3 regions of the Streptomyces sp. NPDC091271 genome follow, and region 3 is predicted to be linked to each of the others. Evidence: riboswitches for the same ligand, from Rfam matches in the RefSeq annotation. Region 3 holds a riboswitch; each other region holds the start of a gene.
The links. Region 3 has a riboswitch for thiamine pyrophosphate ahead of ACIQM3_RS06805 (thiamine ABC transporter substrate binding subunit). Riboswitches for the same ligand answer to the same signal wherever they lie in the genome.
Positions count from the first base shown of each region.

Region 1: it holds a riboswitch for thiamine pyrophosphate, as region 3 does, so the genes downstream of both, thiO (glycine oxidase ThiO) here and ACIQM3_RS06805 (thiamine ABC transporter substrate binding subunit) in region 3, are expected to answer to the same signal.
Region 2: it holds a riboswitch for thiamine pyrophosphate, as region 3 does, so the genes downstream of both, thiC (phosphomethylpyrimidine synthase ThiC) here and ACIQM3_RS06805 (thiamine ABC transporter substrate binding subunit) in region 3, are expected to answer to the same signal.

Region 1 covers NZ_JBIVVD010000005.1:383,788-386,046, reverse strand. The annotation lists gene thiO (glycine oxidase ThiO) at 12-1,226, opposite strand; TPP riboswitch at 1,224-1,336, opposite strand; gene ACIQM3_RS22870 (NAD(P)/FAD-dependent oxidoreductase) at 1,482-2,259, shown strand, end outside.
Region 2 covers NZ_JBIVVD010000006.1:440,690-442,948, reverse strand. The annotation lists gene thiC (phosphomethylpyrimidine synthase ThiC) at 1-1,182, opposite strand, end outside; TPP riboswitch at 1,175-1,308, opposite strand; gene ACIQM3_RS26105 (YibE/F family protein) at 1,380-2,259, shown strand, end outside.
Region 3 covers NZ_JBIVVD010000001.1:1,422,726-1,424,984, forward strand. The annotation lists gene rlmN (23S rRNA (adenine(2503)-C(2))-methyltransferase RlmN) at 1-1,075, shown strand, start outside; TPP riboswitch at 1,151-1,267, shown strand; gene ACIQM3_RS06805 (thiamine ABC transporter substrate binding subunit) at 1,341-2,259, shown strand, end outside.

The DNA of each region.
Region 1 (2,259 bases), on a different contig from region 3:
CACGGGCTGTGTCATACGGGCTGCTCCTGCGGCGCGGGGGCGGTTTCTTCGGGGGCGGAGGCCGGTGGGCTCTCCGGGGGGACGGCGGCGAAGCGGCGCGGCGCGAAGGGGCGGCCCACCTCGGGCAGCTCGCCGGTGGTCAGCACATGGGCCATCACATCGCCGGTGACAGGGGTCAGCAGCACCCCGTTGCGGTGGTGTCCGGTGGCGAGATGCAGGCCGGGCAGTGCCGTGGGTCCCAGCAGCGGCGCGTTGTCCGGCGAGGCGGGCCGCAGACCGGCCCGGGTCTCGGTCAGCGGCAGCTCCGTGATGCCGGGCATCAGCTCATGGGCGTCCCGCAGCAGCTCGTACACCCCGCCCGCGGTGACCGTGGTGTCCCAGCCCATCTCCTCCGTCGTCGCGCCGACCACCAGCTCACCGTTGGCACGCGGGACCAGATACACCTGGCTGCCGCGCACCACCGCCCGCACCGTCCGGCTGAGGAAGGGGGCGTAGGCGGGAGGCACGGTCAGCCGCAGCACCTGGCCCTTGACCGGGCGCACCGGCGGCAGGACCGCCTCGGGAACGCCCTGGAACCGGCCGCTGAGGCTGCCGCCGGCGAGCACCACCTGGCCGGCCGCGAGCTCGGTGCCGTCCGCCAGGACCGCTCCCGTCGCGCGGCCGCCCAGGACGGAGAGCCGCTGGACCCAGGCACGGCGGAAGACCACCCCCGCCCGCTCGCACGCGGTGACCAGGGCCGAGGCCAGCCGCCGGGGATCCACCTGGTGGTCGCCGTCGACGCGCAGCCCGCCGCGCACACCGGGGGCGAGCATCGGCTCCAGACGGCGGCACTCGCGGCCGCTGAGCCACTCGGACTCCAGCCCGGAACGCTGCTGCAGAGCGTGCAGCTCCCGCAGATGCGCCCGGTCGTCCGAGTCCAGCGCGACGGACAGGGTGCCGCAGGCGCGGAAGCCGGTCTCCTGCCCGCTCGCCTCCTCCAGCTCGGCCACGAACGCCGGATAGCGTGCGGCGGACGCCACGTTGAGGCCGAGCAGCGTCTGCTCGCCGTAGTGGAGTTCGGTGACGGCGGCGAGCATCCCGGCCGCGACCTGGGCGGCGCCGCCGCCCGGCGCGGGATCGGCCACCGTGGTGCGCAGGCCCTGCTGGGCCGACCGCCAGGCGGTCACCAGCCCGATGATGCCGCCTCCGACGACCAGGACGTCGGAACTGTCTGCGGAGATACGCATGGGCGTCCAGCCCCTCCCTTCGCCGGCATGACCCGGATCAGGTTCGTACGGTCGGAGGCCGGCCAGCCTCCCTCTCAGCCCGGTACGCCCGGACTCCCGCGAGTGCCTTACGGTGGCCAGCCTAGACCCCGCCCCTCGCAGCCGGTAAGGGACCGGCACCGGTGGCCCGTTCACCCGGCGGTCCGTCCTCCCGCGGTCGCCGGCCAGGTCCCAAGAGCCCGGCGTGATCCGGACGGGAGGCCCTAGGGTGGACAGGTGAGCGAGCGGACACAGGACCCGGCAGCGGGGCAGCGGGGCAGCGGAGTCGTGATCGTGGGTGCCGGCATGGCCGGAGTGCAGACGGCCGTGGCCCTGCGCGAACAGGGCTTCACCGGCCCCGTCACCCTGATCGGCGCCGAACCCCACCAGCCCTACGACAGGCCGCCCCTGTCCAAGGCGGTCCTGCTCGGCAAGGCGGAGGACTCCGCCTTCGACGTCGACTTCGAGGCCCTGGACATCACCTTGCGCCTGGGGCTCGACGTGGCCGGACTGCGTGCAGGGGCGCACGAGCTGGACACCCCGGAGGGGCCCGTCGCCTACGACGTGCTGGTTCTCGCCACCGGAGCGGAACCCGTCGGACTGCCCGGTTCCGAGGGCGTGCCCGGCGTCCATCTGCTGCGCACCCTCGACGACGCGGCACGGCTGCGGCCCGTCCTGGAGCGGCAGCACGACGTGGTCGTCGTCGGAGCGGGCTGGATCGGCGCCGAGTTCGCCACGGCGGCCCGCGCGGCCGGGTGCGCGGTCACCGTCGTGGAGGCCGCAGGCCGCCCCCTCGCGGGCACGATGCCCGCCGAGGTCGCCGAGCCCATGGCCGCCTGGTATGCCGAGAGCGGAGCCGAACTCCTCACCGGCGCCCGGGTCGCCGGCGTCGAACAGGGTGCCGTCCACCTCGCGGACGGACGGGTGATCCCCGCCGGGGCGGTGGTCGTCGGCATCGGCGCGAGGCCCGCCACCGCGTGGCTCGCGGGCTCGGGCATCGCGCTCGGCCCCGACG
Region 2 (2,259 bases), on a different contig from region 3:
CTGCACGCCGAACCGCTTGGCGACGGTGTTGAGCTCGCCGAGTGTCCGGAGTTCGGCGAACTGGGCCTCGTCGTTGGCGTCGGCGATGGAGCCGGGACGCAGCCCGTCACCGAGCGAGTACGTCACGTCGTACGCCGCGAGGATCTCGCACAGCTCCTCGAAGTGCTCGTACAGGAACGACTCCTTGTGGTGTGCCAGGCACCAGGCGGCCATGATGGACCCGCCGCGCGAGACGATCCCGGTCTTGCGACGGGCCGTCAACGGAACGTACGGCAGCCGCACGCCGGCGTGCACCGTCATGTAGTCGACGCCCTGCTCCGCCTGCTCGATGACGGTGTCCTTGTAGATCTCCCACGTCAGCTCCTCGGCCCGGCAGTCGACCTTCTCAAGTGCCTGGTAGAGGGGGACGGTGCCGATCGGCACGGGGGAGTTGCGCAGGACCCACTCGCGGGTGGTGTGGATGTTGCGGCCGGTGGAGAGGTCCATGACCGTGTCGGCGCCCCACTTGGTGGCCCAGGTCATCTTGTCCACCTCCTCCTCGATCGAGGAGGTGACCGCGGAGTTGCCGATGTTGGCGTTGACCTTCACCAGGAAACGCTTGCCGATGATCATCGGTTCGATCTCCGGGTGGTTGACGTTGGCCGGCAGGACCGCCCGGCCCGCCGCGATCTCCTCGCGCACGACCTCGGGTCCGACGTTCTCCCGGATCGCGACGTACTCCATCTCCGGGGTGATCTCGCCCCGGCGGGCGTACGCGAGCTGTGTGACGGGCCGGCCGTCGCGACTGCGGCGGGGCTGGCGCGGGCGGCCCGGGAAGACCGCGCCGAGGTTGCGCAGACCGCCCCTCGGCGAGGTGTGCTTCAGCCCGTCGTCCTCGGGACGCGCGGGCCGTCCCGCGTACTCCTCGGTGTCCCCCCGGGCGATGATCCAGTTCTCCCGGAGGGGGGCGAGCCCCCGGCGTACGTCGGTGTCGGTGGTGGGGTCGGTGTACGGCCCGGACGTGTCGTACAGCGTCACGTCCTGGCCGTTGGTGAGGTGCACCTGACGGACCGGCACCCGGAGATCCGGGCGTGAGCCCTGGACGTAACCCTTGTGCCAGCCGATGGACTTCCTGGCCTCGTCGCCCTCCGCATGCTGGGCGTTCTGCTTCGAGGCAGGCGTGCGTGCGTCCGCTGTGGTCATGAGACCTACTCCCTACGCCGGCATTACCCGGTAACAGGTTCGGCGGTCGGCGCAGCGTGTCCCGTATCGATATACGGAGGTCAGCGCCCTCTCAGCCCGGTGCTCCGAGCTCCCGCGTGTACAGATGTGCCCCCACGCTAACCTCCGTTCTGGCGTGCTGGCCAGAGGGCCTCCCCGGTTCTTGGGATGATCGCCGGGTGACGTCCCCCGGAAGCGCCCCCGAACCCCACGGCCCCGCATCAGGCAGCGCACAGAGTCATGCGCACGGCCACACCCACAGCCACGGGCCTGCCGCACCCGTGTCCAAGCATCTGCGCAAGGTCATCGCGGCCGTACTGATCCCCTTCGCCACCGCGGTCCTGGTCGGCCTCGTGGCCTTCTGGCCCGGCGGGGCACCCGCCCATGAGCGCACGGGGGTCGGCTTCGACCGTCAGACCCAGGACGGGCAGGTCACGAAGGTCGTCCCGGTCGACTGCGCGGACGTCAACGCCTCGCAGGTGCCGCCGACCGGAGACACCTCCACCCCGTCGGGACGCGAAGCCGTCAACGAGCAGTCGGGGGAGTGCAAGAAGGCCACCGTCGAGGTGACCACCGGCAAGGACGAGGGCCGTACGTTCGTCGAGGTCATCCAGCCCGACGCACCCCGTCAACTGCGCGAGGGCCAGGGGGTGGTCGTCGCGTACGCACCCGACGCGCCCCGGGACCTGCAGTACTCGGTGACCGATGTCGACCGCTCGTTCCCCATGGCCCTGCTCGCCGGGATCTTCGCCCTCGTGGTGGTCGCGGTGGGCAGGCTGCGCGGTCTGATGGCCCTGATCGCTCTCGCCGTCTCGTTCGCCGTGCTGACCCTGTTCATCCTTCCGGCGATCCTGCAGGGCTCGAACCCCCTGGTCGTCGCGGTGATCGGGGCCAGCGCCATCATGCTGATCGCCCTCTACACCTGCCACGGGCTGACGGCCCGCACCTCCGTGGCCGTCATCGGCACGCTCATCTCGCTGCTGCTGATCGGGCTGCTGGGCTCGCTCTTCATCGGCTGGGCCAGCCTGTCCGGGAACACGGATGACAACACCGGCCTCA
Region 3 (2,259 bases):
GCCCCGTGGAGCCAAGCGGCCGCCGCGGCACCTCGCCGACCTCACCCCCGACGAGCGCAAGGAAGCAGTCGCCGCGACCGGCGAGAAGCCCTTCCGTGCCAAGCAGCTGTCGCAGCACTACTTCACGCGGTTCGCGCACGACCCGGCGGAGTGGACCAACATCCCGGCCGCGTCGCGGGACAAGCTCGCCGAGGCGATGTTCCCCGACCTGATGTCGGTGATGCGCCACATCAGCTGCGACGACGACACCACCCGCAAGACGCTCTGGAAATTGCACGACGGCACGCTCGTGGAGTCCGTCCTCATGCGTTACCCGGACCGGGTGACCATGTGCATCTCGTCACAGGCCGGCTGCGGGATGAACTGCCCGTTCTGCGCCACCGGGCAGGCCGGACTCGACCGCAACCTGTCGACCGCCGAGATCGTGCACCAGATCGTGGACGGCATGCGGGCCCTGCGCGACGGGGAGGTCCCGGGCGGGCCCGCGCGGCTGTCCAACATCGTCTTCATGGGCATGGGCGAGCCGCTGGCCAACTACAAGCGCGTGGTCGGGGCGATCCGCCGGCTGACCGACCCGGAGCCGGACGGCCTCGGGCTGTCGCAGCGCGGGATCACCGTGTCCACGGTGGGTCTGGTGCCGGCGATGCTCCGCTTCGCCGACGAGGGCTTCAAGTGCCGCCTCGCGGTCTCGCTGCACGCTCCGGACGACGACCTGCGCGACACCCTCGTCCCCGTGAACACCCGCTGGAAGGTCCGTGAGGTCCTGGACGCCGCGTGGGAGTACGCGGAGAAGTCGGGCCGCCGCATCTCCATCGAGTACGCGCTCATCCGCGACATCAACGACCAGGCCTGGCGGGGCGACCGGCTGGGCCGGCTGCTCAAGGGCAAGCGGGTGCACGTCAACCTCATCCCGCTCAACCCGACGCCGGGGTCCAAGTGGACCGCCTCTCGGCCCGAGGACGAGAAGGCGTTCGTCGAGGCGATCGCCTCGCACGGTGTGCCGGTCACCGTCCGGGACACCCGTGGCCAGGAGATCGACGGCGCCTGCGGGCAGCTGGCGGCGTCCGAGCGCTGAGGGCCCTGCCTACGGGCAGGATCCGGCCGGTCCGGCGTGATCCGGCCGGTGTAGCCTGGCCGGGAAATCAACTTCATATTCCGACAGGGGAGCGCCACAGCGCTGAGAGTGCGGCACCGAGGACAGGTCGGCCGCAGACCCTCTGAACCTCGCCCGGGTCATTCCGGGTAGGAAGTTCGGACCTTACTCAAGCTGTTGCGCCCTGCCCGCTCGCCGAGCGGGCGGGGCCGCGTCTCTTCCTGGTCACCTCCAGGAGGACATCACCATGAACACCACGACGAAGTACGCGGCGACCGCGCTCGCCGCCGCGCTCGGAGTCACCGCGCTCGCGGGCTGCGGCGGCTCCGACGACAAGTCTTCCGGTGACACGGGAGCCGGTTCGAAGACCGTCACACTCGTCAGCCACGACTCGTTCAACGCCTCGGACGCCGTCCTGAAGGCGTTCACGAAGGAGACCGGCTACAAGGTCAAGGTGCTCAAGAGCGGTGATGCCGGGGCGGCGCTCAACCAGGAGATCTTGACCAAGGGCTCCCCTCGTGGCGACGTGTTCTTCGGCGCCGACAACACCCTGCTCTCGCGTGCCCTGGACAACGGCCTGTTCACGCCGTACGAGGCGAAGGGCCTGGACCGCGTCGCGGCCGACACGCAGCTCGACGCGGACAAGCACCGGGTCACGCCCATCGACACCGGCGACATCTGCGTCAACTACGACAAGAAGTACTTCGCCGACAAGAAGCTCGACCCGCCGAACTCCTTCGACGACCTGCTGAAGCCCGCGTACAAGAACCTCCTCGTCACCGAGAACGCCGCGACCTCGTCGCCCGGCCTCGGCTTCCTCCTCGGCACCGTCGCCAGCCAGGGCGAGACCGGGTACCAGGACTACTGGAAGAAGCTGAAGAGCAACGGCGTCAAGGTCGTCGACGGCTGGGAGCAGGCCTACAACGAGGAGTTCTCCGGCTCCGCGGGCGGCAGGAAGGCCAAGGCCGACAGGCCGCTCGTGGTCTCGTACGCCTCCAGCCCGCCCGTCGAGGTGCTGTACGCCGATCCGCAGCCCGGCGAGGCCCCGACCGGTGTCGCCGCCGGCACCTGCTTCCGCCAGATCGAGTTCGCCGGACTGCTGGACGGCGCGAAGAACGAGGCGGGCGGCAAGGCACTCCTGGACTTCCTGATCAGCAAGCAGTTCC